Regions from separate parts of the Peribacillus sp. SRI_006 genome, predicted to be linked through region 1. Evidence: riboswitches for the same ligand, from Rfam matches in the RefSeq annotation. Region 1 holds a riboswitch; the other holds the start of a gene.

What was found. A riboswitch is a leader RNA that binds a small molecule or an ion and turns the genes downstream of it on or off. The one in region 1 is predicted to bind cyclic di-GMP.
Region 2: linked by a shared signal. The riboswitch ahead of AC2YHV_RS01155 (anti-repressor SinI family protein) and the one ahead of sinI (DNA-binding anti-repressor SinI) in region 1 are both predicted to bind cyclic di-GMP.

What each region holds. Positions count from the first base shown of each region.
Region 1 covers NZ_JBYCZT010000006.1:278,092-293,374, forward strand. Annotated here, with positions in the region: gene AC2YHV_RS11025 (PDZ domain-containing protein) at 1-450, opposite strand, end outside; gene AC2YHV_RS11030 (S41 family peptidase) at 643-2,067, opposite strand; gene AC2YHV_RS11035 (murein hydrolase activator EnvC family protein) at 2,209-3,600, opposite strand; gene ftsX (permease-like cell division protein FtsX) at 3,694-4,587, opposite strand; gene ftsE (cell division ATP-binding protein FtsE) at 4,577-5,263, opposite strand; gene cccB (cytochrome c551) at 5,556-5,900, opposite strand; gene AC2YHV_RS11055 (YitT family protein) at 5,950-6,813, opposite strand; one part of gene prfB (peptide chain release factor 2) at 6,970-8,004, opposite strand; one part of gene prfB (peptide chain release factor 2) at 8,006-8,068, opposite strand; gene secA (preprotein translocase subunit SecA) at 8,218-10,731, opposite strand; gene AC2YHV_RS11070 (helix-turn-helix domain-containing protein) at 11,151-11,474, shown strand; gene sinI (DNA-binding anti-repressor SinI) at 11,621-11,761, opposite strand; cyclic di-GMP riboswitch class I at 11,792-11,877, opposite strand; gene AC2YHV_RS11080 (hypothetical protein) at 12,036-12,218, opposite strand; gene hpf (ribosome hibernation-promoting factor, HPF/YfiA family) at 12,507-13,064, opposite strand; gene flgM (flagellar biosynthesis anti-sigma factor FlgM) at 13,476-13,739, opposite strand; gene AC2YHV_RS11095 (TIGR03826 family flagellar region protein) at 13,976-14,383, opposite strand; gene AC2YHV_RS11100 (ComFC family protein) at 14,483-15,175, opposite strand; gene AC2YHV_RS11105 (ATP-dependent helicase ComFA) at 15,168-15,283, opposite strand, start outside.
Region 2 covers NZ_JBYCZT010000001.1:247,412-262,694, reverse strand. Annotated here, with positions in the region: gene recD2 (SF1B family DNA helicase RecD2) at 1-58, opposite strand, end outside; gene AC2YHV_RS01225 (tetratricopeptide repeat protein) at 95-760, opposite strand; gene mnmA (tRNA 2-thiouridine(34) synthase MnmA) at 882-1,997, opposite strand; gene AC2YHV_RS01215 (cysteine desulfurase family protein) at 2,028-3,173, opposite strand; gene cymR (cysteine metabolism transcriptional regulator CymR) at 3,234-3,653, opposite strand; gene AC2YHV_RS01205 (replication-associated recombination protein A) at 3,981-5,252, shown strand; gene AC2YHV_RS01200 (hypothetical protein) at 5,699-6,103, opposite strand; gene AC2YHV_RS01195 (hypothetical protein) at 6,295-6,561, opposite strand; gene AC2YHV_RS01190 (ABC transporter ATP-binding protein) at 6,803-7,495, opposite strand; gene AC2YHV_RS01185 (GntR family transcriptional regulator) at 7,492-7,869, opposite strand; gene AC2YHV_RS01180 (hypothetical protein) at 7,873-8,664, opposite strand; gene tagU (polyisoprenyl-teichoic acid--peptidoglycan teichoic acid transferase TagU) at 8,820-9,749, shown strand; gene AC2YHV_RS01170 (hypothetical protein) at 10,213-10,671, opposite strand; gene AC2YHV_RS01165 (YwzD family small protein) at 10,875-11,006, opposite strand; gene AC2YHV_RS01160 (hypothetical protein) at 11,278-11,415, opposite strand; gene AC2YHV_RS01155 (anti-repressor SinI family protein) at 11,923-12,027, opposite strand; cyclic di-GMP riboswitch class I at 12,046-12,129, opposite strand; gene AC2YHV_RS01150 (hypothetical protein) at 12,654-12,791, opposite strand; gene purF (amidophosphoribosyltransferase) at 13,194-14,564, shown strand.

The DNA of each region.
Region 1 (15,283 bases):
CCCCATTAAAATAACAAGTGTCGGATATACGGACCGATCTAGCTGATTAAGGGAATCCTGAAATAACGTCAGCTCGATATCTCTATCATATAGAAAGAACAGGATAAAGAAAGTGAGCCCCATTGTATAAACGGGGGAAACAAACCTCTTTTTCATGGATAGCATCGCCAAAACCGTAACCACTGCCATGATGGACATTGCCGCAAAAGGAATGGCGAGTCCGGTGGCCAGCGTGAGGAAGGAAAGGATCAATCCCCCTATCAATCCTAGAGGCAGCATGGAACGCAGCTCCATGGAAAAACTGTAGATCTTCGTATTAAAATCATGGCGTTCCCGTTTAACGCGAAGATAGCCGATGAATAAGCAATAGGCAATCGAAACATAAAGCAAAGGGTGAAGGAAAAGTTTTCCTAATCCCATTAAGCATGCAATCAGCCAATCCGTTGTCAATTTCTTTCCACCATCCTCAAAAGTAATCAAAATTTTGTCAAACTTCGTTCTGGTCAGTTACCTCCTATTCTATCAAAAATGTAGCCTCAATGCCTATTAAGATGCAGAAAAATTAGGTTTATCTCAAGTTGGCAGGCAAGGAACGATTAAATGCAAAAAAGGCACCGCTCCAAGGGGAACGATGCCATCAAGTTACTTCACTAAATAATTCAAAGCCGTGCGTAACTGGATATCATTATCTTCATCCTGGATCTTTTCCAGAATGGCAGATTCCAGATGCGCTGCGGTTTTAGCATCCAGCTTACCGGTCACTTCCAGGCCGAATTGTTTTTGGAATGCCTTTACTGCGATTTCTGTACTCCAATCATAATATCCATCCTCACGACCCGGTTCAAATCCGAGTCCTTTCAGAATGCTTTGGGCATACTGGATTTGTTCATCATTCATATCCCGCTCCAACACCTTCTCAATCGCCAGCTGATGGGCATTAAAATACTCCGGTTGTTTGACTTTGATCGTCGGTTCGATCCCTTTTTTATGGATCCAGTTCCCTGAAGGAGTCAGCCACTTATATAACGTAAGTTTAATCTTACTGCCATCACCCATTGGTACAGCTTGCTGTACTGTGCCTTTACCGAAAGTCTTCTCGCCAACCAATGGATAGCCTCCCGCCTCTTGCATGGCGCCAGCCAGGATTTCCGAGGCAGATGCGCTCCCTTTATCCGTCAAGACAGCAATGGGATAACTTTTCGCTTTCTTAAGGCTTGTGAAAAACGATTGTGTTTCCCCCGTTCTTTCGGCAATTTGCAAATAGGGCTTGTCTTTTGTGATGAACTCGCCAAGAATCGTTTCCACACTGGAAAGAAGGCCGCCTGGATTGCCGCGTACATCTATGACCAAGCCCTTGATTCCCGTCTTTTCCAGCTTCTTAATCTGCTTTTTGAAATCACTTGCAGTATTTTCCGAGAATGTGGTCAACTCGATATAACCGATTTGTTCTCCGCCGACTTCCTTAATTGATGAAAATACGGTATCCAATGGAATTTCGGCGCGCACCATATTGAATTCAAGTGGATTATCAATCCCTGCCCGCTTTATTTCAATTTTGACGGGTGACCCTTTTTCACCGCGGATTTTCAGGCGTGTTTCATACAGATCCAGCCCTTCAACACTTTCACCATTCACCTTGAGGATTTGATCTTTCGGCTTTAATCCAGCTTTTTCTGCAGGCGAGTCTTTGTAAGGAGAAACAATGATGACCTTACCATCTTCCATTCCGATTTCAGTCCCGATCCCTTCAAAAGAGGAGTCCAGGGTTTCATTGAATTGCTTAGCGGTCTCCTTGTCCATATATACGGAATAAGGATCTTTCAGCGCTGACAGCATGCCTTGGATGGCACCCTCAACCAGGTTGGAGCCATCCACCTGCTCTACATACTGACTTACGATTAAGCCGTAAGCTTGTTCCACTTTTGCCCATTCCTTATCCTTCGATATTTCTTGGCTTTCATCCTTTGCTTCATTCTTGGCCGGAAGGCTTGTCCAATATATGCCCCCCACTGCTCCAATGGCTAGTGACATGATGATTGCTAGAGGAAGTACCCATTTTTTGACCATATTTATCCCCATTTCTGACCTGATATGTATTTCACTATATGAGGGGAATGAAAAGAATATGCTTATAGAAAATGGTGACACCACATAAAAAAACAGACAAGGAATTTATCCTTGTCTGTTTTTCCATTGATATATTGGGTATTAGATATTTACATAGTTTAATGGATTAACAGCATTTGACTTGCTATAATTCCATGGGCCTTTATGTAGCTCAAAGTGTAAATGCTGACCGAAGGAATGGCCTGTGTTACCCATGATGCCCACTTGTTGACCTTTGGCAACTACAGCACCTTCGCCTACTTGTCTAGAACTTAAGTGTGCATACACAGTAGTCCATTGCTGACCGCTGATCGAGTGGGTAACGAAGACGACATTACCGTATGTACTTGAGAAGTAAGAACGGCTTACGACCCCGTCGGCTGCCGCTACAACCGGAACCGTTCCACTAGCAGCTATATCGATGCCGGCATGCTGTTTATTCCAGCGTTCACCCATTGTTGAAGATACATACCCTGCACTAGGTCTAGTGAAAGTACCCGATGAAACGGCTGGCGCTTGACTTACATTAGACGAAGCGGGTGAAGATGATGATGAACTGTTGCTTTTTGCACTATATCCTGAAGAAGTGGATTGTTTTTTTGTTTCGGTTGCCTGTGATGCTTGTGATGCTGCTTGTGCAGCCGCTTGTGCAGCTTCTTGCTCTGCACGTTTTTTCGCTTCGGCTGCCGCTTTTTTACGAGCTGCTTCCAATTCGGCAAGACGTTGATGTTCCAAGCTGATGGCTGATTTGATGGCTTTTTCTTGAGCAGCAAGATTCGCTTTTTCTTCCTCTAGACCCATCTTCTCATGTTCATGCTTTTCAGTTTGTTGCTTTAATTTTTTAACCAATGCATCCTTTTCTTGCTTCTGCTGTTTTTGTTGCTTTTGAATTTCCAATAGTTCAGCTTTTGCCACTTCTAAACTGGCAAGCTTCGTTTCAACGGCTTTTTGCTTTTCTTCGAGATCCTTTTTATCCAGCTCATGCTGCTTTAAAATATCGCGGTCGGCTTCAGCGATTGTCGCTACAGCTCCGACACGGTCAACTAAATCCCCAAAACTGGATGATCCGAATAATACTTCAAGGTAGTTCACGTCCCCGCCAGTCTCCTGGAAAGAAAGTGCCCTTTCCTTCAATACTTCATTACGTTTCGTAATCCGCTCTTTTAATACTTTAATCTCTTCTTTCAATGCCTCGATTTCTTTTTTCGTTTGTGTAATTTCAGCATTTTTAGCATCGATTTTTTTTGCGGACTCTGCGATTTTCGCTTCAATGGCAGCGATTTGGTCTTCTGCTGTCATTTGCTTATCCTGCAGGTTATCGATTTTCTTTTCCGTGTCGGAAATATTCGATTCAACACCTGAACGTTTTTCCTGGATGGATTCTTTCTGTTTCTCTAAATCCGATATAGACTCAGCATAAACCGAAGGTGCCGCCAGAATGCTTCCCAATCCGATCATGATGGAGGCATTCATGGCAATGATATTTTTTTTCACGTTTCATTTCCCCTTTCAACCCGTTACATCCTTGCCTTGTAACGTCTCTCTATTTATGTCTGGCTACTTTTGGCTTTCGAGTAAAGATACAATTTAAACTTTCAAGAACTTCCTGACTGACATCAAGCTGCCCCATATTCCGATAACCGCACCAATTACGATGAGGATGGCCGATACTTGATAAATAAACGGATTTGCAGGCAGGAAATCTATGAATTTGAACGTAATCTGCGGCGCTGCATATTTATAAAGATTATAGTAGAGTACTGCAATCAGTCCTATCGGAATGATGGAACCGAGGACTCCCAACCAAAGTCCTTCCAAGAAGAATGGCCAACGGATGAATGTATTCGTCGCTCCTACCAATCTCATGATCTCAATTTCTTTTCTTCTGGCTACAATGGTAATTTTAATCGTATTCGAAATCAGGAACATTGCAGTAAATAGTAAGCCTACAATAAGAACGATCCCTATGTTTCTAGCAATATTAACAAAGCTGAATAGCTTCTCGACGTAGCCTTGTCCATATTTAACACTTTGGATATATTCCATACCTTCGATTTTCTTTGCCACCTTGATGACATCTTGCGGAGATTTCGTTTTGATAACATAAACGTCCCTTAATGGGTTATCCTGTTCAAATGGTTTAAAAGCATCACCATTATCTCCTAAATCATCTATTAAATTAGTAAGCTCTTCATCTTTTGGAGAGAAAATCACTGATTCGATACCGTTTATCTCCATAATTTGCTTACCGATAGCTTTTATATCGTCATCATTCGCCGCATTATCAATATGTGCACGAACTTCGACATCTTTCTCCACATTTCCCGCGATATGATTTAAATTCATCATGAGCACTAAAAAGACGCCAACCAAAGTTAGAGTGACCGTTACTGCACTGACAGAAGCAAACGTCATCCATCCATTACGGCCAATATTTTTAAAACTTTCACGGAAGTGACGGAGCAATGTTCTAAATTTCATATCCGTAATCACCTCGATGTTCATCGCGAACTATTTTTCCACTTTCAATGGCAATGACACGTCGTTTAATATTGTTGACGATGTCCCTATTATGTGTGGCCATGACCAGTGTAGTTCCGCGTTTATTAATTTCTTCGAATATGTTCATGATTTCCCATGATGTTTCGGGATCAAGGTTACCTGTAGGCTCGTCGGCTATGACTACCTTGGGATCATTGACGATCGAACGGGCTATTGCAACCCTTTGCTGTTCCCCACCAGATAACTCGGAAGGAAGCATTCTCGCTTTATGTTTAATGCCAACCAGATCAAGAACTTCCATGACTCTCTTTTTGATTTCTTCTGGTTCCTTTTCAATAACTTCCATGGCAAAAGCAACATTTTCATATGCAGTGAATGTTTGAAGGAGTTTAAAATCTTGGAATACCATACCGATATTACGGCGGAATAGAGGAACTTTCGAATTGCGGATACTTGGCAGGCTTACACCATTGACCAAAATATTACCGCTTGTAGGCTTTTCTTCCCTATACATCATTTTGATGAAGGTCGATTTTCCGGCACCGCTCGGACCCACTACATAAACGAATTCGCCAGGCTTTATTTTCACATTGATACCATTAATGGCAATTACGCCATTTGGGTATGTCTTTTTCACATCTATCATTTCTATCATTCTAAAACCACCTAATTTGCTTGGATTATCACTATGTATCTACAGCTTTTCGACAATTTTCACTGAAATCTGACAGGAATCTCCCTTACTTGAGCACAGAAACATTATAACATCATATTTTGTCAAATTAAGCATAAAAAATATTACAGTTTCATTTCAGTTAGACATATATCAACATCTATGTAATAATTCCAGGATTTGATTGCTTGATAAGTGGTTGATCGTGAGTTGTTTCGAGGGTTTAATGGAGGCTAAATGAAACGTCCCGCTAAGCAGAACGTTTCATTAATCATTATTTATGTTCAGCAAGCCATTCAGCGACCATGCTCGCTTCCTTGCCCTTGATTATACCTTTTGGCATTCCGCCGCTTTGACCATTCGCAATGACTTTTTCAATGTCTTCTTTTGATAGCTTGGAACCTACCTTCGTCAAGTTCGGTCCCACGCCGCCTTCAAGATTCACTGCATGGCAGCTTGAACATTTGTTTTCATAAATTTTTGCGGCATCACCGGCACCTGCCGTAGTCGTTTCGTTATTTTCACTTGCAGGCTCTTTATCTGCAGCATCATCGTTCCCACCGCATGCAGCCAAGGCCAAAGAAGTACCCAGAACTAAAGCTAACCACTTCATTTTCATTGAACTTACCCCCTCTGATTTATACCAGCACAAGAACATTATACCAATTTCAATCCAGTTTAAAACCCTCCCCAAGTACCTCCGAAGCGTCCATTACAATTACAAACGCTTTAGGGTCAACGAGTTTCACCAATTGTTTCAATTTGGTGAATTCCGACTGGTCTATTACGCACATCAAAATTGGACGAGTATCATCCGTATAGCCGCCATACCCGGATATGCCTGTTACACCCCGGTCCAGCTCATGTAAGATAGCATCCCTTACTTCCATTTCTTTATTCGTGATGATCAGTGACATTTTCGAACGGTTCAATCCAATCTGGACAAGGTCGATCGTCTTGCTTGTCACATATAGTCCAATCAATGCATAAAGGCCTTTTTCAATATCAAAAACGATGGCAGCACTTAAAACGATGATTCCATCAATGACAGCCACACAGGTCCCCAATGACAGATGGGAATATTTATGGAAAATCTGTGCCGCCAAATCGGTCCCCCCAGTGGAACCCTTGCCCCGAAAGACGATCCCCAGCCCAAGCCCGACCATCATCCCCCCGCAAATCGAACCAAGCAATGCATCATTCGTCCATGCCTCCCAATCCTTTGTCAGAAATACCACTAAAGGCAGGAACAAGGTTCCAATCAGGCTTTTGGCTCCGAAATGCCTTCCGAGGATAATAAGCCCCGCAATGAACAAAGGGATATTAAAACCCCAAAGAACATAAGCCGGCTCCCAACCGAGAGTTGACCTGAGAATCGTGCTAATCCCGCTGACCCCTCCGGATGCGACCTGGTTAGGCAGTAAAAACACATTAAAACCAATGGCAATTATGGACGAACCGACAATCACCAATCCATACTCCGTTAACTTTTGAATGAAAGGATGCCTCTGCTCCCTGTATCTTCTCTTCATTTTGCATAAGTCTCCTCGAACCATCATTATTATCTAGTATTGGCCGAACGAGGTAGAGCATCCCTTTTCAATCCTGTAAATGTCAGCCAGAAGATTCATTAAAAAGGGAAATCATAAAAAAAGCCGGACCGGGGAAACCGGTCCGACTGGCTGATCTTATAATTTTGAACGCAAGTACGCATCAATGAACATATCGATATCCCCATCCATGACAGCTCCCAAGTTTCCGGTCTCCGCACTAGTACGGTGATCTTTAACCATGGAATACGGATGGAAAACATAAGAACGAATTTGGCTTCCCCAGCCAATTTCCTTTTGCTCCCCGCGGATTTCATCCAATTCCGCTTGTTGCTGTTCAATTTCACGTTGATACAATTTGGCTTTCAGCATATTCATGGCCTGGGCCTTGTTTTTGATTTGAGATCTCTCGTTTTGGCACGTTACCACGGTGTTCGTAGGTAAATGGGTGATCCTGACCGCCGAGTCCGTTGTATTGATATGCTGACCACCTGCACCACTTGCCCGGTACGTATCGATTTTCAAATCTTCCGTGCGTACTTCTATATTGATCGTCTCATCGAATTCCGGCATGACTTCACATGAAACGAATGAAGTGTGGCGTCGTCCTGAGGAATCGAAAGGAGAAATACGGACAAGACGGTGTACCCCTTTTTCCGCTTTCAAATAACCATAGGCGTTATGGCCTTTGAAAATTAAAGTGACACTCTTGATCCCAGCTTCATCACCTGGAAGGTAATCAAGGGTTTCCACTTTAAAGCCTCTTTTTTCACCCCATCTTGTATACATGCGCAACAGCATGGAACCCCAATCCTGGGACTCCGTACCGCCTGCACCAGGATGCAGTTCAAGAATGGCATTTTTCGAGTCATATTCTTCACTTAATAAAAGTTGAAGTTCAAAGTCATTCATCTTTTGTGCAAGAACCGTGATTTCTTCTTCCAGCTCAGCTAAAAGTTCTTGATCATTCTCCTCTTTCACTAATTCATATGTCAAATCCAGATTTTCATATGATTCATTCAGATCGGACAATTGATTGACTTGTTCTTTCAAAGCATTCGTTTCATTGATGACAGTTTGTGCTTTTTGCTGATCATTCCAAAAATCGGGATGTGTCATCTCATTTTCTAGCTGTGCGATTCGTGCCTCTTTTTCATCTAAGTCAAAGAGACCCCCTAAAGTCCGTTAATCGCTGCGCTGTCCGTTCAAGTTCATTTCTTATTTCTGCTAATTCCATTTCTCTTCACCTCATTAAGTATGTTAAAAAAAATCCCTGAAGAGGGATTCCCTTCATTACAATAAACCTCTTCATTATATGCAAACTAAACATGAAAAGAGGCGGCTAGCCTTGGACTTAACCGTCTCATCTTCATTATACACCTAACTTTAGCCTAAATTGCCATGGCAATTCTTATATTTTTTACCGCTGCCGCATGGGCATAACGCGTTTCTTCCAACGTCTTCCTTTTTACGGGCAGGGGCTTTTTTCACTTTTCCCCCGTCTTCTTCCTTCGGATTGACCGCTTGTCCTTTTATGACTTCCTTACGTTCCAAATTGTTGCGGATTTCAGCCTTCATGATGTATTTCGCGACTTCATCTTCCATTGAAGCAATCATCGCTTCAAACATCGCAAAACCTTCGGATTGATATTCACGAAGCGGATCGATTTGGCCATAAGCACGAAGGTGGATCCCTTGGCGCAGCTGCTCCATTGCATCAATATGGTCCATCCACTTACTATCGACTGCACGAAGAACGATTACTTTTTCGAATTCACGCATTTGTTCTTCAGATAGCTCTTCTTCTTTTTGGTCATAGCCTTCTTTCACTTTTGCTAAAATGAACTCAACCAATTCCGATTCGTTTTTCCCTTCCAAATCAGCCACAGTGATTGAACCTTCATTGAATAGGTTACCATTCAGGTAATCGACAAGGCCTTGTAAATTCCAGCCTTCCTCATCGCCCATTGGAGCAAACGCGACAACATTTCGCTGGATGGATGCCGTGATCATCGTTTCGACGATTTCACGTAAGTTTTCACTTTCCATGACATCAAAACGCTGTTTATAGATAATTTCCCGTTGTTGACGGAGAACATCATCATACTGCAGTAATTGCTTACGTGAATCGAAGTTATTGCCTTCGACCCGTTTCTGTGCGGATTCAACGGCCCTTGTCACCATTTTACTTTGAATTGGCTGGGAATCATCCATACCTAGGCGTGCCATCATGTTTTTCATGTTATCCGAACCGAAGCGGCGCATCAATTCATCTTCCATTGATAAATAGAATTGAGTGACCCCTGGATCACCCTGACGGCCGGACCGGCCACGCAGCTGGTTATCTATACGCCTGCTTTCATGACGTTCCGTGCCGATGACAGCAAGGCCCCCAAGCTCCTTGACACCTTCACCAAGCTTGATATCCGTACCGCGACCTGCCATGTTAGTAGCGATCGTAACTGAGCCTTGATTACCCGCATTCGCAATGATTTCCGCTTCACGCTCATGGTTCTTGGCATTCAAAACATCGTGAGGGATGCCTTTTTTGGATAAATAGGCAGATATGACCTCAGATGTTTCGATGGCAACCGTACCGACAAGCACAGGCTGACCCTTTGTATAACGTTCGGCGATGTCTTCCACAACAGCCTTGAATTTCCCATCAGTTGTCGCATATATAAGATCTGCCCTGTCATCCCTGATGATATTCCTGTTTGTCGGGATCGCAATGACATTCATATTATAAATATTGCGGAATTCCTCTTCTTCCGTTTTGGCTGTACCGGTCATACCTGAAAGTTTTTCATACATCCTGAAATAGTTCTGGAATGTAATCGTCGCAAGAGTCATGCTTTCATTTTGAATTTCAAGTCCTTCTTTCGCTTCGATTGCCTGGTGGAGACCTTCACTGTAACGGCGGCCTTTCATCAAACGGCCGGTGAATTGGTCAACGATGACTATCTCGCCTTCCTGGACGACATAATCCACATCCAAATGCATGGAAACATGAGCCTTTAACGCCTGATTGATATGATGATTCAAAGTAACGTGACTAATATCGAATAAATTATCGATATTAAACGCTTTTTCAGCTCGATTCATCCCATCTTCCGTCAGCTGAACACCTTTTGTCTTTTCATCATATGTGTAGTCCGTATCTTTCTTTAAGGTTCTTACAAACGCATTGGCCTGGATATAAAGCTGAGCCGATTTCTGTGCCGAACCGGAAATGATCAATGGCGTTCTCGCCTCATCAATCAAAATCGAATCGACCTCATCGATGACAGCGAAGTGCAGCGGACGCTGTACCATTTGTTCTTTATATAACACCATATTGTCACGAAGATAATCAAAACCTAACTCATTATTCGTACTGTACGTAATGTCAGCATTATACGCTGCCTGCTTTTCTTCTTTAGAATGACTGTTCAAATTCAACCCGACGGTCAAACCGAGGAAATCATACAATACACCCATTTCGGTGGCATCACGGTGTGCCAAGTATTCATTGACGGTAACGACATGTACACCTTTACCGGTAAGTGCGTTTAAATAAACTGGCATCGTGGATGTTAAGGTTTTACCTTCCCCTGTTTTCATCTCGGAGATATTTCCATCATGAAGGGATGCCCCACCCATGATTTGAACACGGTAAGGATATAAGCCCAGAGCACGCTTTGCCCCTTCACGCGCAACCGCAAAAGCCTCGACAAGCAAATCATCAACGGTTTCCCCATTTTGATAACGCTCTTTAAACGCTTCCGTTTTGGCACGCAACTGTTCATCCGAAAACGCAGCAGTCTCATCAGCCAGCGCTTCGACCTGATCGGCGATTTTTTCTAAACGTTTGATTTCTCGCTTATTCGGATCAAAAACTTTATTTAATATATTAAGCATTCAATAACGCTCCTCTATTATGGTAATGATCGTTCAATGATAAAATTCATATAAGTAAGAAGAAACACACCTTCTATTATTACTAATGCACGCTTAATTTTACCACTTCTATCATAGAGGTACAACTTCATGTCACTTCGCTGGTATAGACCTGAATGCAATTCTTGCGAAAAACAATGGATAAATGAGGAGTAAAACTGTTAAAATAGGAGAAAGTATAAAAAATATGTTGCAAACTCCCCACTATTCCATATGCAAATGTGAATTATCCATAACCTTCCATCACTAGATGCTGTGTCCTCTCTAGAGATAGCATGTCAAGGTAATCCAACCTTACAGGCGTCATGTTTTGAATGATAAGGTGGGCTGCCGAAACTTATTAGCGGAAAATAAATAGAACATGTTTCGAGGTGGTATTGATGATTGGTGAACGTGTAAAAAAACTGCGAGAAGAAAAGAAAATGTCGATGACTGAACTTGCCGATAAAGCAGGTGTTGCAAAGTCTTATTTAAGTTCGCTCGAGCGGAACTTACAAACGAATCCTTCTATTCAATTTCTTGAAAAAATCTCCTCCGTACTTAACATCCCTGTTGATGCCCTGCTTTACGATGCACCAAATAAGGAAACCTTGGACAATGACTGGATGAGAATCGTTGAGGAAGCCATGAATTCGGGTGTCTCAAAACAACAATTCAGGGAATTCATCGAATTTAATAAATGGAGAAAAGATAAAGAAGAGTAGAGTGGTAGTGCACTAGTTTACCTACATAACCCTGAAGAATACAGTGAATAAGCTAGACTCACAAGAATCCCAAGGAAGAATAAACCCTATAAACAGCTATGAATCGAACCACTGTTTATAGGGATGTTCTCGAATTTGTTCGGAACCTATTTTCCATCGTTCTCCTCAAAAATTGCCTCAGGGCTTTCCCGTTTCAAAAAAGCGATGATTTCCTCTTTTTTGAAACCCAAGCTTCTTGCTTCAGAAATCAATTTCACCCATTCTTGATCCAGTTCCACATTAGCCACCTCTTCTACCTCCTAAAATACTCTTGTATTTCAGGCAGACCAGCCATCATAGTCAAAAGGACCTTAGACCTGTGCCTTTGCGCCCTCATTTTTCAAGGAGTTTGCCTTTGCCGTGGTATTTATTACCAAATACATTACCTATAATCATATTATAACGGATACGCACTCCATATATTGCTATTTTATGTCGGTAATCCACATAAATGCAAAAACTTTCATCCGACAAAATATTACAATATTAAGAAAATTTGAAGTTCAGGTGATTTTTCATAGACTAATTCAATTTCGTTTTGCTCTTCTTAAAATTTCTTTGGGGTGTATTGATTCTTTCGATTGTAAGTGCATCGTGGGCTTTTTGCGAAGTTAAATCCTCACCGCAGGTCGGGCAAAGCCACTTTCCATATTCCGCACTGCTAAAAGAAGCCCTATGGCATGTATGGCAATTCTTTCGATACAAATAATCCAACCCCCTCTGCACCTTGATCAAATTGTTTTCTACAAATAACTTATTGTTCCTTTTAAAGAACTGGCGATTCGAATATAGTGCAAAAGATAGGGGGATTTGAATAGGTAAAATTGTTAACCATTTATCTCAATGAAGAACAAATTTTGTTCTTTTAAGTGATCTTTGTGTTTTTTTAGAGAACCAAAAGAAACAATCATTTTTACGTTCTAACGGATTCTATCAACATGCAAAAAAGCACAACCCAGAGGCTGGGCTGTGCTTTTGATCTTAGAATAATAATTAACTAGGTTCAATCAACCCATAGCGTCCATCTTTTCGGCGGTACACTACGTTTGTTGTATTAGTATCCGCATTCGTGTAAACAAAGAAACTGTGACCAAGCATATTCATTTGTAAAATCGCTTCTTCACTGTCCATTGGCTTTAAATCAAAGCGTTTATTGCGGACCACTTCAATATCATTATCGTCTTCGAATTCATCCACCACTTCGTCAGCTTCCGTATTGAAGGCGAATGCATCGGGTGTAGTCGATAGATTGTTTCGGAACTTGCGATTGACCTTCGTTTTATGTTTACGAATTTGGCGTTCAAGCTTATCATTGATCAAATCAATGGCAGCATACATATCCGCATTTTCCTCTTCAGCGCGAAGAACCAAATTCTGCATGGGAATCGTCACTTCGACCTTAGATGTATTATTGTTCACTTTTAAATTGACTAACACATTTGCATCTGGTGTATTGTTAAAATATCGTTCTAACTTGCCAATTTTCTTTTCGACGTATTCTCGAATTGCTGGAGTTACCTCAATGTTTTCACCGCGTACGTTGTAATTCATAAAGTGAGTCCTCCTTAAATTAAGACTATACAGTTAGATTCTACAATACCCCTCCGGTTCCTTTTAGAAACACATCATGAAATATGTCGAAATAATGAAACAACTGTCGGAAGGTTTGGAAAGGGTTGATGTCTGCCCTAGCTTCATTATATCAAATGCTATGCTAGAAAGAAAAAATTAAGCCTATTTTATTTACAGAAAATTTAAAAATATTTAACATGGAAACCGTTTGGACTCCAAAAGGGAAGGAAATCAATTTCTTTTATCATAGAACACGCCATCCACTGATAGACTTTCATACGGATTCGTGTATTTATTGGAGGACTTTTTCTTCTTATTCATTTCCTGGATATCCCGCTGGCTCCTCCGCTCATAAATGAAGGACGGAAACTAGCTCCGTCCATGGAAAATTCATTTTCGGTAAAAATCGATGAGACCCTTAGCCGTGGCCTGTGCATTCAATTTATAATTTCCTTTTTCAATCTGGATTTTCAGTTCATCCACTTTTGCTTGTCTTGCAGCAATCATCTTCGATTCTTGCTGCATTTCTTTTGCCGCTGAAGAAATTTCAACTTTATCCGAGGATTTGACCTTGGATTCCTTGATATTCCCCGTTTTATTGGCTTGAAGATTATAAGGGTTAACACCTGTCATACCGACGTTATTGATTTTCATATTCCAGATCCTCTCCTTCGGTCGATTTTATAAATCCCATTATGTTTCGATTCCTTAACACATGAAAATGGCTCTGGACTGTGTTATTCTCCCTATCTTTTTTATCGACAACGAACTGATTTCTTTAATTGTTTGCTGTAATCTTTCCTTCGACACCCATTGTCGATTATTGTTCTCAATATCGAATATTCTAACAAAAACGGCATTATGTTTCCATGAATGAATTACCCTTTTTGCTAATCTTTCATGTAGTACGTATTTTTTTTATCATTTCCTTGAATTTCAGTCAGGCGCTTTTCTTCATTTTCAAATGCCTGCAAATCCGTAACGAGCGAATTGGTGCATTTGCCGCATAACCTTCCGCTCTTGATGTTGGCGCCGCACTTTTCACAAGGAATTCCGAGATTGGGAAACTGTGAAATTCTCAGCTTTCCGGTTCTCACAAATTTAATAATTAACCTTTCTTCAACGCCGGTTTCCATAACCACCTGCATCATGGACGCCGTTCTATTTGTTTTCTTGCGAATATATGCATACACTTTATCATATTGGGCTTCTTCTTCTTTATAACAGGCATCGCACACATCACGGAATTTCGTCATAACGAATAACGAATTACAGTTTGGACAGTTGAATACATCCATCGAGGCCCCTCCTTCACCATCACGGCGATTATTCTTCAGTACTGTATATATCGAATAATCCCGGCGATACTTTAGGAAGTTTTATTAAAATAAGCTTTTTCACCTAGCCAGGGTGATCGATGATACTTCTTTGGCCCCAGCCGTTATCAATGCCTTTGCTGCATGCCTGAGAGTTGTGCCAGTTGTGTAAATGTCATCGATGATCAAAATGGATTTATGCTCCAGCATATCAGATTGCATGACCTGAAAAACCTGCGGTAATGACATTCTCTCTTTACGAGATTTTTTTGATTGTTTTTCGGTATGGATTCTTGTCAAGGTCTCAACCGTATGAAGTCCAACTAGATCTGCCAAAGCCTTTCCCTGGTTGAACCCCCGCTCCTTAAGCCGTTCATCGCTAAGCGGGATGGCGGTTACCAGGTCAAACTCCACCTCCTTTAACCTTTCTTTCAAAAAAGGGACGAAAATCTCAGCCAACGCATAATCACCCCGGTACTTATATTTAGCAATCAGATCTTTTAAGTATTCATTATAATGAAATAGCGCTATGTTCTTCGACAAATAGCCTCCCCATTCCCCATTCCTTTCCCATCTTGAACAATCGGGACAGAGGTCACCGGTCATATTGTCCCCTCCCAGCTCCCTTGAGCACATTGTACATGTATCTCCGGTTATCCTATTAAGTTTCCCCTCACATCCTTCACAGATTGCCCTTGCCTCGGCCTGCTTAAGCAGGCTCCCCCATGTCAAAGCTTGCTGCATTCCTTCATCACAAACTAGACATCTATTCATCCAGCAGCCCCCTTTTCATGGCATTTTTATTCATCATCTGTATATGGCGGACCGCCTCGGCCATCGCTTCACTTTTACCGTAATGAAAAAAGGTGACCGTCCCGGAAG
Region 2 (15,283 bases), on a different contig from region 1:
TGCCTTTCATGAACTTTTTCTCTTCTGAAAACAAATCCAACGAATCTTGCTGGCTCAACTCTTCTCCCCACCTTTCCATGCATATGCTTTTTATTTACTCAGCATTCATTTCTTCCATCAGTTTCTTACCGTGCGCAGCAAGCATATGGTCAGGCTGTGCTTCCAAAGCCTTATCAAAATAACCCATCGCGGCTTTCGCATCCTCACGATACCCTGCAAACGCAACACCTAAATTATAATAAGCATCCGCATGGCCCGGATCCTGTTCCACAACTTTATTCAGCTGATCGATCAATTCATCATACAATTCCGCATTAGCAAGACATAACGCATATTGGAATCTTGCATCAACATCCTCAGGGCTCAGCTCCACCGTTCTCTGCAGATAAGGCATCGCCAATTTCGGTTGATCCAATGCCATCAATGTCAATCCAAGCATGAAGTAAGCATCGCTGTTATCCAGTCCCAGACGGATGGCCTTTTCAAACATATCCTTCGCTTCGACCAGTTTAGAATCGGATTCATAATATAAGTTTCCTAATGAATAGTACGCCGCTGCTGCATTTTCATCCAGCTCGATCGCCTTTTTGTAAAACTTGACCGCTTTATCCGTTTCACCAACGGCAGTCAATACATTCCCAAAGTTTATGTAAGCAACAGGCTCATTCGGATTTTCCTCGATCGCCTCATTAAAAACTTTCGCCGCTTCTTCGTATTTCCCTTGCTGCATAAATTCAATGCCTTGTTGATTCTTATCCATATCCATTCACACTCCATTTTTATATTAAAAAGTATAGCATAAGCCAGTGGTCGAATTCAGGCGGTCACCCGCAATCCAAAAGAAGTCCCCAACCGCAAACACAGCTGGGGACATGATTATTTTACCCTACGTAAGTCAGTTTTTCACCTTTTTTAAATACTTCATCAATCGTACCGCCGCCAAGGCACACTTCACCATCATAGAAGACGACTGCTTGTCCAGGTGTGATCGCACGGACTGGCTCGTCAAAGATGACTTCGACATCACCATTGTCCAAGACCTTCACCTTAACACCGCTATCGTCCTGACGGTACCTGAATTTTGCCGTGCATGTGAATTCATCGGCAGGCGCATGTTCCGCTACCCAGCTGACATTGACTGCACGAAGGGAATTGGAATAAAGCACATCATTATCAAAGCCTTGACACACATACAGTATATTGCGCTTCAAGTCTTTTCCCGCAACAAACCAAGGATCGCCGCTGCCGCCAATTCCCAGACCGTGACGCTGACCGATCGTGTAATACATCAATCCGTCATGCTTGCCCATTACCTTGCCATCCATCGTGACCATATCACCCGGCTGAGCTGGGAGGTAATTGCTTAAAAACTCTTTAAAATTGCGTTCACCGATAAAACAGATTCCTGTAGAATCTTTTTTCGTTGCCGTGGCAAGACCCGCTTCTTTCGCAATTTCACGGACTTCCTTCTTATCAATATGTCCAAGCGGAAACATGACTTTTTCCAACTGTTCTTGAGTAAGCTGGTTCAAGAAGTACGTTTGATCTTTATTATTATCGACACCGCGCAGCATTTTGTATTCGCCATCCCGGTATTCAACCTGTGCGTAATGACCTGTAGCCACATAGTCGGCACCAAGGCTTACCGCATGTTCAAGAAAAGCCTTGAACTTGATTTCCTTATTGCACATTACATCCGGATTCGGGGTACGGCCCGCTTTATACTCATCCAGGAAATAAGTGAAAACTTTATCCCAATACTGCTTCTCGAAATTGACCGCATAATAAGGGATGCCGATTTGATTACAAACGGCAATTACATCATTGTAATCTTCGGTTGCCGTACAGACTCCGTTTTCATCTGTATCATCCCAGTTCTTCATGAAAATCCCGACCACATCATAGCCTTGATTCTTCAATAGCAGGGCTGACACAGAAGAATCCACGCCTCCTGACATACCCACGACGACGCGGGTGTCCTGTGGTGCTTTTCTCATTCTGTCACCTCATTTATTTTAAAGTAAGAATTATCTTCTCACTAATCTATTAACGATTTTAACGGTGGTTTCTGCCGCCCGCCTTACTTCCTCTTCCGTGTTGTTCAGACCGAAGCTGAAACGGATCGAATTCTTCGTCCGCTCCGAATCTTTCCCGAACATCGCCACAAGCACATGCGACGGATCGATTGACCCGGCAGTACAAGCGGATCCGCTCGATACAGCAACACCTGCCAAGTCCATATTTACGAGCATCGATTCCACATTCGTACCCGGAAAACTAACATTCAGCAAATGCGGCAGCGACTGTTCCATGGATCCGTTAATTTCATATTGTACATCCGCCTCATCAAAGACGGCAAGCAATACGTCTTTGAAGCGCTTGTATTGCTCCTTTTTCTTTTCCATCGTGCTCTGTGCAATTGAAACAGCTTCTGAAAAACCGGCAATTGCCGGCACACTCTCCGTACCAGCACGGCGCTTGCGTTCTTGCTCCCCGCCATATAAATGCGGATTCAGCTTCAACCCTTCACGAATATAAAGAAAGCCAATTCCCTTGGGACCGTTGATTTTATGTGCGGATACACTCAGTAAATCCACACCCAGCTCACGAACGTCGATAGAGATCAAACCATATGCCTGAACCGCATCCGTATGGAAAATGGCTTGGTGATCTTTGAGCACCTGCCCTATTTCAGCAATCGGCTGGATCGTACCCACCTCATTATTGCCGAACATGACCGAAACCAAAATCGTGTCGTCCCTCAATGCCGCCTTTAAATCGGCAATTGAAATAAGCCCCGCCTCATTCACAGGTAAATATGTGACCTCAAAGCCAGACTTCTCAAGGTATTGGCAAGTATGCAAGACCGCATGATGCTCAATCTCCGTCGTAATGATGTGCTTCCCTTGTTCTTTATAAGCATTCGCAACACCAATGATCGCCGTATTATCAGCCTCGGTTCCACCGCTCGTGAAAATGATTTCATTCCGCCCGGCACCGATGCTCGCTGCAATACTCGAACGCGCCTCATCCAAAACATGCCGCGCCTCCCGTCCGAAAGCATGAATGCTCGACGGATTTCCGAAATCATTGCTCATGACCCTCATCATCACATCGATCACATTCGGATGCATCGGTGAAGTCGCAGCATGATCTAAATATATTCTGTCCACTTTTTTGTCGCCTCCATTAAAAAACGCAAGCGCCTACATAATAGGCGCATTGCTGATCAATTAAATATAGTACATATAAGAATCGATTTCACCCGTATCCTTGTAGCTCGCCAAATCCATAAGCGTCGTATTATCCAATACATCCTTCACGGCATCGCGAATCCTGATCCAAAGCTGACGCTTCACCGGCTCTTCATCCTCGATACCCTCAACAGGCGTAATCGGCCCTTCCAATACACGAATGACATCACCTGAAGTAATCTCCTGAGGATCTTTGGACAGGACATACCCGCCATATGCACCGCGGACACTCTTCACCAACCCCGCATTACGAAGCGGCGCAATCAACTGCTCCAAATAATGCTCCGACAAATTATGCGTCTGGGCAATCGATTTCAAACTCTTCGGGCCTTCTCCATAATGTTTAGCAAGCTCGATCATGATCGTCAAACCATAACGGCCTTTAGTAGATATCTTCATACATATACACCTCAAATTATTTATCCGTTTCTAAATTCTTTTGAAATTATAGCATATTCCCGCCGGAAATGCATTCACCCGCCCTTCCTTTGTCAAATTATCCTAATTGGAGAGGTAGGATAAGTGGAAATAAAGAATGAAATGTAAACCGATCGAGGGGCAGGATCGAATTATTCGCTCGTGAGGCTAGGTCGATTGATAAACCCTACATCGCACATTAAATCCCCATAGAGACTGCCATAATGGGAGATCACCCTCTTTTTATAGCATAATCAGCGCATTTCCCCCATCAGTTGTGATACCTTATATAAAAAGGAGAGGTGCGCAATGAATATTAAACCGCTTGCTTTCCGGATGCGGCCTCGATCGATTGATGAGATCATCGGGCAGGAGCATCTGGTCGGTGAAGGAAAAATTATCGCAAGGATGGTCAAAGCCAAGCAGCTTTCTTCCATGATCCTGTATGGTCCCCCGGGAATTGGCAAGACATCGATCGCAAGTGCGATTGCCGGAAGCACGAAGTTTGCGTTCCGGACGCTGAACGCAGTGACTAATAATAAAAAGGATATGGAAATCGTGGCAGCCGAAGCTAAAATGTCCGGTAAAGTGATTCTGCTGCTTGATGAGGTTCATCGGCTCGATAAGGCGAAGCAGGATTTCCTATTGCCTTATCTTGAAAACGGGATGATCACCCTGATCGGTGCAACGACCAGCAATCCCTATCATGCCATCAATCCGGCCATCAGAAGCCGGTGCCAGATTTTCGAGCTCAAATCATTGGTAACCGAGGATATAACCAAAGCGCTGGAACGGGCACTTCATGATGAAGAGCGGGGACTTGGTGCATATGAAACCGAGGTCAGCTTTGATGCCCTTACCCATTTCGCGACTGCTTCGAACGGAGATGTCCGCAGTGCCCTTAACGCACTTGAGCTCGCCGTCATTTCCACAGAACCCGATGAGTCCGGAACCATTCATATAGATCTGCAAATTGCCGAGGAATGCATGCAGAAAAAAAGCTTCTCGCATGACAAGGATGGAGATGCCCATTATGATGTCCTGTCCGCTTTCCAAAAATCAATTCGCGGCAGTGATGTGAATGCAGCCCTTCATTATTTGGGTCGCTTAGTCGAAGCCGGCGATCTTGTAAGCATCGCCCGCCGCTTGGTAGTCATCGCTTACGAAGACATAGCTCTTGCCAATCCCCAGGCTGGCCCCAGGGCCCTCGCTGCAGTCGAAGCCGCTGAACGACTCGGTTTTCCTGAAGCCCGGATTCCACTTGCCAACTCAGTGATCGAGTTATGCCTATCACCTAAATCGAACACGGCCATTGTCGCAATCGATGCAGCCCTATCAGACATTCGCAGCGGCCATAGCGGCGATGTACCAGATCATCTTAAGGATGCCCATTACAAAGGGGCCACAGAACTTGGCCGCGGCATCGACTACCTTTATCCGCATGACTACGAAAATGGCTGGGTGAAACAGCAATACTTACCGGACAAACTGCGCAGCAAAAAATATTACAAACCGAAAAAGAGCGGGAAATTTGAACAAGCACTTGCCTCGGTCTATGAAAATATCGAGAAAAAGAAATAACTCCGGATCACTTCAAATCCGGAGTTTTTTTATTGTGGGAAATAAAAACATTTAACATGCCTCATGTTGACAAAACTGCCTCCCAGTTTATTGGTTTGTAAACAGAAAAGTGTACAGCCACATTCCACTTCTATTAAAATCCGAACTGCATGAATCTTTCCAAAGAGTTCCAGTTCAATATATTGGCCATTATCCCGCAAAAAACCACCAGTAAACCATTGTGTTTTAATCATCCATAGGCAATATGTACAATTGTCAGCCAAACACTCCGGCTAGGTCCTTTCTTAAGAAACCGCTTAAGCTAAATTCCCTTTGAATTGCCTTGCTTGGCCAATTTTTCCCGTATCTAGTAAATGGATTACAATCCTAGCGTCAATTATGAGTCTAGCGGCATGTCCCTTTACAAAAGAAGGCACAACAACTCTTTGGTTGCTGTACCTGTATGGTCAATCTTCGTCTTTATAGATACCCTTCGATGCTTTAATCATATTTTCCAGCCACATTTTCTTAAATACATTCACACGACGAGGAGTGCCATTTTCCTCTCCCTCAGCTGAATTTTCAGTTTCTTCTTCTGCAGCCTCGGAAAGGATTTCATTTGAACTGCTTTCATCTGATGAACTTTCCGTTGAACTGCTTTCATCTGATGAGCTTTCCGTTGAACTGCTTTCATCTGATGAGCTTTCCGTTGAACTGCTTTCATCTGATGAGCTTTCCGTTGAGCTGCTTTCATCTGATGAACTTTCCGGTGAATCACTTTCGTACGATGAGCTTTCCGTTGAATCACTTTCGTACGAGGAACTTTCCGGTGAATCACTTTCGTACGATGAGCTTTCCGTTGTATATTCCATTTATTCTTTAACCTCCAAAATTTATTTATCCTCTAGGGATATCCGTACTGCATATATATGTTCCTACTTTCTAATAGGGACTTTGCTTATCACCCATTTTTAAGTAAATCTCCGTTCTAATTTAACTAGTTGTTAAATCTGATTAGCTTTCAGTTGAACTACTTTCATCATCTGATTGGCTTTCCGTTAACTCACCCTCGTCTGATGAGCACACTCTCATACGATGAGCTTTCCGTTGAATCACTCTCGTACGATGAGCTTTCCGCTGAATCACTCTCGTACGATGAGCTTTCCGCTGAATCACTTTCGTATGATGAACTTTCAGTTGAATCACATTCGTAAGATGAACTTTCCGCTGAATCACTTTCGTATGATGAACTTTCAGTTGAATCACATTCGTAAGATGAGCTTTCCGCTGAATCACTTTCGTATGATGAACTTTCAGTTGATAATTCCATTTGTGCTTAGCCTCCAAGACTTATTTATTCTTTAAGGATATCGTATTGCATATATATGCGCCTTCTTTCTTGGAGGGACTTTGCTTATCACCAATTTTGAAGGAACACTCTCCATCCATTTTAAAAAATCCGGCCAATCCATTTTGACTGGTCCAATTCATTAGATTCATAGTTTTTCTCATTCCAAACAAAAAAAGTAACCACGGACTCTTTTCCGAAGCTACTTTATTATTTCTTCATATTAGTTATGATGTCCTTTTAGCCAACCGATCACTGATTTCCCACTAGATTCTCGAAGACCCTCGACACTTTCCTTAGAGATGATCTCGCCATCCTTAATCAGAATGACTTCATCAAGGATTTTATCAATTTCCTCGATTTCATGAGTCGCCATGATAACCATTTGCCTTTCAAAATCGATATAAGACAGCAAGCTCCGTACGATCGAATCCCGGACCATAACGTCCAACCCTGAGAATGGTTCATCCAATAACACGACAGGTGCCTCCCGAGACAAAGCTAGCACTAATTTAAGCCTTCCGCGATTACCTTTCGACATCGTACGGACCTTCTTCCGTACATCCAATTTCATGAATGCCAGCATTTCAATTGCCTTATCCCGATTAAAATCAGCAAACTGCGAGGCATGAAAATCAATATACTGACCTGCCGTAAAATGAGGATAAAAAAAATCAAGCTCTGTCAAATAAGAAACATGTGAAGCCGACCTCCTGCTTACCGGCACCCCATCGACCGTAACCTCTCCTTGATCCGGTTTGACGAGACCGGCAATCAGTTTGAGCAATGTTGACTTACCGCTTCCATTGGTCCCTAACACCCCATAAATCTTCCCCACTTCAAACGTGAGTGTTACACAATCAAGGGCAGCAATGCTGCCATACTTTTTAGATACATCATACAGCTCAACCGTCATTCCGCATCCCCCTGCTTCTTCAGAAATTGCTGTACCGCTGTAAGCATTTCTTCTTTCGACAAGCCGATTTCTTTCATGTTCTCAAAGAATGTCTCAATAACTTCCGTTTGAATCCTAGTACGCAATGAAGCAATCAGCGCAGGATCACTTTTAACGAATGTACCCTGCCCCCTTCTCGTCTCCACGATTCCATCCCTCTCAATCTCGGTATAAGTGCGTTGGATTGTATTCGGATTGACGCCCATCTGGACAGCCATTTCGCGAACCGATGGCAGCCTATTCCCACTCTTTATCTCACCGCGTAATATTGAATAACAAATTCGATCTGCAACCTGTAAATAAATCGGCTTTGATGCATGAAATTCCTCAGACATCATTTACACCTCAATCTTTCGGTCCAAGAGCCAACATGAAGCTAGGAACAATATCAATAATCCAATAACATCCAATCCGCTTGTCAAAAGCGAAATATTCCCTCCGCCTTCCAAATAAAACTCCAAATTGGTTTTAGATAAGCTAAACGATGACGAACCGCTAAATGCCGGAACAGTCCATATTTCATCCAGTTTCTGATATACCTTTGTATTTCCAACCCAATTTTTCAACAAAATCATTCCTATAAACAAAAAAAACACAAACAGCCAACGAATATTTTTAATAAGTTGAATCCTTGCGAGTGCATGATACACTACCCATAAAAACATCATAAGCACTGCAATGACAATACTGACCGCCGTCATAACCCCGCCTATCTGTAACACTCCACCTAATTCCGTTATATTTTCCACCTGAAAGTCTTGCTGAAAATAACTAGTCGGAACCTTAAGAGCCACAAAAACTAAACAGCTGGCAAATAAAATGGAAACCACTTGAAACAGCACACTTGACAATAATTTACTTCCAAGCAACATCGCTGCAGACTGGGGATTGTAAATCCACAATTGCGTCTTCCCATCAGAATTCAAACATCCAAAAATCAAAGAGAACATAATAAATGGCTGCAAGATCATGATTACCCATGTAGACATATAAAAAATACCTGCAACTTCCCAATACCTGGATACGAAAAAAGAAATAAACACAAATCCAACTTGCACAACCAACAACCACAAAAGTGTGGATTTCCCAATCAACCACTCCTTTAGCACTAAACCCTTAAATGAATTCAATTTTTCCAGCCCCTTAAAAATTGTTCTAGCTACATAGTACACAGTTACACTAAAATATGTCAAAGGTATTATAAAATAGTAAAATATACTATTCTTTTACTATGAAATTAAATATAATAGATGAAGTGGTTACAAAAAGAGGAAGGAAGTAAACTATGAGACATGAAAAAAAGAAGAAAAAGAAACGGACATGGCTGAAGGTAGTCGGGATAATTGTCCTACTTTTTATACTAGCTGGGGGAGCCTTTGCCTACTCCGTATGGAATTCACTGACTAAAACCGTTGACACGATGCATACACCAATAGACCGTACCACCGATAAACGAACGAAAGACCTTGCACTGTCAGATCAGGAGCCATTCTCGATGCTCATGCTTGGTGTCGATGAACGTGATGGCGACAAAGGCCGTTCAGATACAATGATTGTCTTGACAGTCAATCCACAAAAGAAATCAGTCAAAATGCTAAGCATTCCGCGTGATACACGGACCGAGATCGTCGGTCATGGGACACAGGATAAAATCAACCATGCATTTGCCTTCGGCGGCGCGAAAATGTCCATGGATACCGTTGAAAACTTCCTGGATATCCCAATCGACTATTATATGAAGATCAATATGGAAGGCTTTAAGGATATCGTTGACGCAGTCGGCGGCGTGACCGTTCAAAACGATTTGGACTTCACATCCGATGGCATTCATTTTGCAAAAGGTACGCATACCCTTAACGGGAAAGAAGCCCTTGCCTATTCAAGAATGAGACATGATGATCCTAGTGGTGATTTCGGCCGTCAATCCAGACAACGTGCCATCATCGAGGCCGTCATCAAGGAAGGCGCTAGCCTTTCATCATTGACGAAATACGATGAAGTCTTCGCTGCACTCGGTAATAATATCCAGACGAATTTGACGTTTGATGACATGATGGACATCCAAAAGAACTACAGGGACGCAAGCAAAAGCATTACCCAATCGTCCATAAATGGAAACGGAACGAAAATCGACGGCATCTACTATTATATTGTGTCAGATGAAGAAAAAGAAAAGGTTCAATCCGAATTAAAAGAACAATTATCCATAAAATAAGAAAAAATAAAAGAGCTGTCCGGACCCGCATCCTGACAGCTTTTTCATTTTCCCCGTCCAATATTCTGACAAAAAACGAACACCAAATGTAGAGATTTGTTGGAATTTTTGTTGTTTATTAGGCATGAAAAGACGGTATAATCTAATATGAGCTGACAATCCCATCTTCCCCTTGCCCCTTTCATCACTTGACACTATTATTCTTTGGACCCGGAATTCCATCAACCGTCATTCATCAACTATAATAAATGATCCTAAACAAAAGGAGTGGATTTAAATGAAAATCAAAGCAGGCAGCTGGGCTATGCTAAGCAAACAGGACAAAATGTTTATTCTGAAAGCCATCAGTGACCGTTCAAGAATGAAATATGTTTCATGAGAAGTAGATCTTTTCGGCATTATATGAGAGCAGCGCCTCTCCCTTTTCAATAAAACGAACTTGAGCCTGAAAAAGGAGAGGAATCTATTCAAATTGATAATCCCATAACAAACGCCATTCGCCTTTTTCTTTGACGACATAGCAATTTTGTTCCAAAGTAAACATTCCAAAGCGAGAATTGAAGACCTGTGTAACTGGAATTTCATAGGCCGTTTTATGCAGCCTTCCACTCTTATCCAACTTCCAGTTCTTCACTTTCTTAGAATGGCCTACATCATACTGAAAGGACTCCACATCCATATGCTGTAAAAATACATGTGACCGATTTTGCACATAATCTGCCCGATTCGGAAACCGCTGCTTCATTTCAGAACTTAACAATTCCCAGGACTTCCCGAACTCCGCTTCACTTTCATACTCATAGAAATCTTCACCCACCCTTTTTGATCCGTTGGGAAAAAGAAAAATGATACAGGCCCCTACAGCTAAAACCACGAGAATAGCCGTCAATACTCCTATTGGAATCTTACTGAGTCTCCTCACCCTCATCACCCTCACAGGTTATCATTCATTTATATATATATATGTGAAAACGATAAAAAAGAAGCATGTTGTTAGACATGCTCCTAAAGTATATGTAGCTGAAATGATTTTCTTAGTTTCATTGACGCCTTCTCCATCGATAAAAGAAAAGAAGATGACCATCGCCCATAAAACGAGCAAAATGGGGAAAAGGTATCTACGGATCATATACTATCAGGTTGTTCAATGATCCCGCTTAATTTCTCCTTAATCTCTTCCACAAGTTCATTTACAGTAACATCTTGTCCAGACTCACCCTTGGCAAAAGTGTCTTTTAAAATATCAAAAAAATCCATGCGAAATTTCCACTCCAATATATAATTGAGCCACCATTTCATACTGTTGTCCTATTATTTTTTCAAAAATAAGGAATATAGCTCATGTATTTGATAATCACATATAAAGCGGGAATTGGCAAGCAGAAACTAGTTTAAAAACCAAAAATTTACCCAATTTTAACATTTCTGAAATATCCCTTAGGAATGAATACTAGTAAGTTATAAGGTAGATAGTTTGGGTATAAAAAACAAAAAAGGACCGATTCCTCAGCCCCTTCGATAACATAAATTATGCTTGTCCCATTAAATAAGTCATTAATGATATCAAAACTAAAGTAATTGTAATATAAGTCCCAATAAAAATTTTCTTGCTTCTTTGTTTCTTTTCATAAACTTCCTCGAACGTAATGAATTTATTTTTTGTCATCAAATAATCTCCTTATATTTTGATGGCAGCTATCTGACATCGCCTTTTGCGAGGTCCCTTTGCTTAATCTCTATAATGTAGTATCGGCATATAACCAAAAATATTTAGGTATTATTAACTATTTTTTTCATAGGCAATATTTCTTAAATGTGTAGAAGGTTAAGACTAACGCATTATGTACAATAACTAAATTCTATGATGATCATGTTAAATCCTGCCTAGGCATCCGTTTAATTAAGCGCTTACTTTATGACATTCATTATTATTTTTATCCAACCTAAAAATGACAACCATAACGGTACACTGAATAAAGTTCCCCAGATTAATCCCTTTATAAAAGCATTAAGTACATCCATAATAAAAATCCCTCTCAATTAGGTTACATTTTTATTATTATCGCCATGTTCTTTATTCTGGATACCTTTTACGTTAATGAAAACAAAAAAAGAAGACTGTATAACAGCCTCCTCTAACATAATTTTTATCCCCTGATTTGCGTTTTCCATTTCATTTTCCTTTTATGAACTTCCGCACATCTTCAATAGATAATCCTAGATTTTTAGCCTCTAAAATTAGATAAACCCATTCTTCCCGTTCATTGTTAGCTTCCATGATAAATCCCACCCAACTTGTGGTAATACAGCCGTCTTAGCATTTAGCCTTAGACCTGTAATTTTGCGTCCCTACTTTTCAATAGGTTTGCCCTTCTCAATAATATTTCACATTAATTTTCTTAAAAATTAATAAATCTCTAGAATCCCTGTTTCCATGGTAATAAATAAACCATCTTGCCCTAAAACATTTCCCCTTAATTAAAACTATATTAATGTTAATTATACTTAAAAACGTAATAATAGCTCATAATACTATTCGTTTTTTTACGTCATTTTTCAACATCATTCATCAAAAAGTGACATTACAATGGAAAAACATTGGTATAATGCGTTTTATATAAAACACTTTTATTGAAAATAGAGATATAATCGCAATTAAATTTTCATATTTGCTATTTCACAAAAATGATATTTTGAACCATTAATTCAGTTTTAATTAATTTCCCCTAAGAAAAAAGCCAGCATTACAAACCATAATATGGCTGTAACCTGACTGTTCGTGACTCTATAAATATTTACACACCTGATTCCATTTGGGTACATAAGGAGAACTCCCTGCATATTTTCTAATTCACCTTCTTAACACAAAAAATGGACTGATTTCTCAGCCCTATTTAACACCCGTTATGATTTACCAAGAAAAAAAGTCAATAATGAAATCAAGATTAAAATAATAGTAATATAAGACCCAATAAAAATTTTCTTACTTCTTTCTTTCTTTTCATAAGCTTCTTCGAACGTAATAAATTTGTTTTTTGTCATCAAATATTCTCCTTATTTTTGATGGCAGCTATCTGACAGCGCTTTCTGCGAAGTCACTTTGCTTGATCTTCATATTAAAGTATCGTCAAATCGACAAAAATATTAACTGTATTATTCACTATTTTTATAATGGGCTAGTTTTTATAAATTAATATCTGTTCTTTACTATATAGTTTACTATAAATCAAACAAAATACATTTATTCAATATATTCCATTATACCCAAAAGTCTTTCATACCAAGATAATAATGCTAAGCAATTATCCCTACCTATTCCATAGAGCTGTTTTATGGCTGCAATTAGTTTAATCCATATCCATTTACCGATTAGTAAATAAAAAGGATAGAAATTCACCATTTGCCAAAAATAAGAATAATGGCATTAAGGGGAGGAAGAGAAAAATGGATTCAGAAATGCAGGAGAAATGCGGGGTATTTGGAGTGTTTAATCACCCCAAAGCAGCCGAATTAACTTATTACGGACTTCATGCACTTCAACACCGTGGTCAGGAGAGTGCAGGAATTGTGGCTAGTGATGGGAAATCATTCAGGAATCACAGGGGAATGGGATTAGTTACCCAAGTATTTTCACGGGACATCCTTGATGGATTAAGCGGAAATATGGCCATTGGTCATGTACGATATTCAACTTCTGGTGAAAGTTTACTGCAAAACGCACAACCCCTCGTTTTTAAATATAGCGAGGGGGACTTGGCTGTTGCTCATAATGGCAACCTCGTAAATGCAAGGATAGAACGGGATGTGTTACAACAGCAGGGAAGCATATTTCAAACAACAACCGATACTGAAATTATTGCTCACTTAATAGCTCGTTCAAGTAAAAAGCATTTCGCAGAAAGCGCACCTGATATGCTTAAACGGATCGACGGTTCCTTTGCCTTGATTATTATGACTGAAAAACAAATGCTAATTGCCCTGGATCGTCATGGGTTACGTCCGCTTAGCCTTGGAAAAATTGGTGAATCAATCATCGCCTCCTCAGAAACATGCGCTTTAACTGCGGTTGATGCTAAGTTCTGGCGGGAAGTTGAACCGGGTGAATGGCTTCTTATAGATGAAAATGGTATTCAAACTGGAAGATTTGCGGAAAAAGGCAAGGTTTCCCTTTGTTCCTTTGAATTTGTCTATTTTGCCCGTCCGGATAGCGTTATTCAAGGAAGAAGTGTCTTAACAATCCGGAAGGAATTAGGTGAAATTCTATCAAAAGAACATCCGACACAAGCTGATGTTGTCGTTGCCGTTCCCGAATCAAGCGTCCCTGCCGCCATTGGTTTTTCCCAACAATCAGGAATTCCATATGAAATGGGAATTATTAAAAACCCTTATGCTGGTCGTTCATTTATTGAGCCCACGCAAGAATTGCGCGACTTAGCTGTTCGACTGAAATTGAGCGCTGTGCGAGAAATTTTGGAAGGAAAAAGGGTGGTATTAGTCGATGATTCGATTGTTAGGGGAACGACAAGCAAGCGCATTGTCGAATTGATTCGGCAAGCAGGTGCCAAGGAAGTCCATGTAAGAATTAGTTCACCTATGGTTAGAAACCCTTGTTTTTATGGAGTAGATATGCCAACTAAGGAAGAACTATTTGCCAACAAACACGAACACGAACGAGCTATGGGAAAAGTTATCGGGGCAGATTCATTAGCCTTTTTAAGCACCGATGGGTTATTAGAGGCAGTAGATGTGGATCTTGGAGAAACTAGCAGTCGCTGTATAGCCTGTTTTAGTGGTGCCTACCCAACTAATATTTGAAGTGCATACAGCTTAAGTAGGATAAAAATGGAAGGCACCACACAAAGACAGTTGTTTTTGTGTGGTGCCTTCCATTTTCATAATATTAACTTGGAATTTGTCACTGTTTTCTCCTACCACTCACAATTACTTACCACTCTCTTTCTTTCTCTCTACAAATGGATGGGCTACACTTATCTATACAACTTTTTTAAGGTGTTCAAGTTTATGCTGAACCGGGATTTAAGAGATTCGTGTTACTAGGCTTCTTCACCCTACTCCAAAACCAATACTGATCCACATTACGACTTGTAAAATTCATTATAATTTTACTCGTACCAAAAAATGACAACCACAATGGTAAACTGAATAATGTGCTCTTCAATAGTCCCCTCACAAAATTGTTAGGTTTATTTATAATAAAATATCCCTCATTTAAATGTTTTTTTATTATTGTGAACTTGTTCCAATTAATTCTATTTAAACAAAAGGAATAGAAACAGTTTGTGGTTGATTAGAAAACAGTTCATAAAAAAAGAAGGCTGATTAACAGCCTTCCTCATGTATACATATTCTTGACTTTTCAAGTTCTGTTCTCTCCTAATGAAGTCACGAATGATAATCCTGAATTTTTTCCCTTTATACATACCATTCTTTTACTCTGTACCTATTACCATACAAAATACCTTTCCTTAAATGATCTGAAGTTTGTATTTTTATGACAGGTGCTTTCACCGATT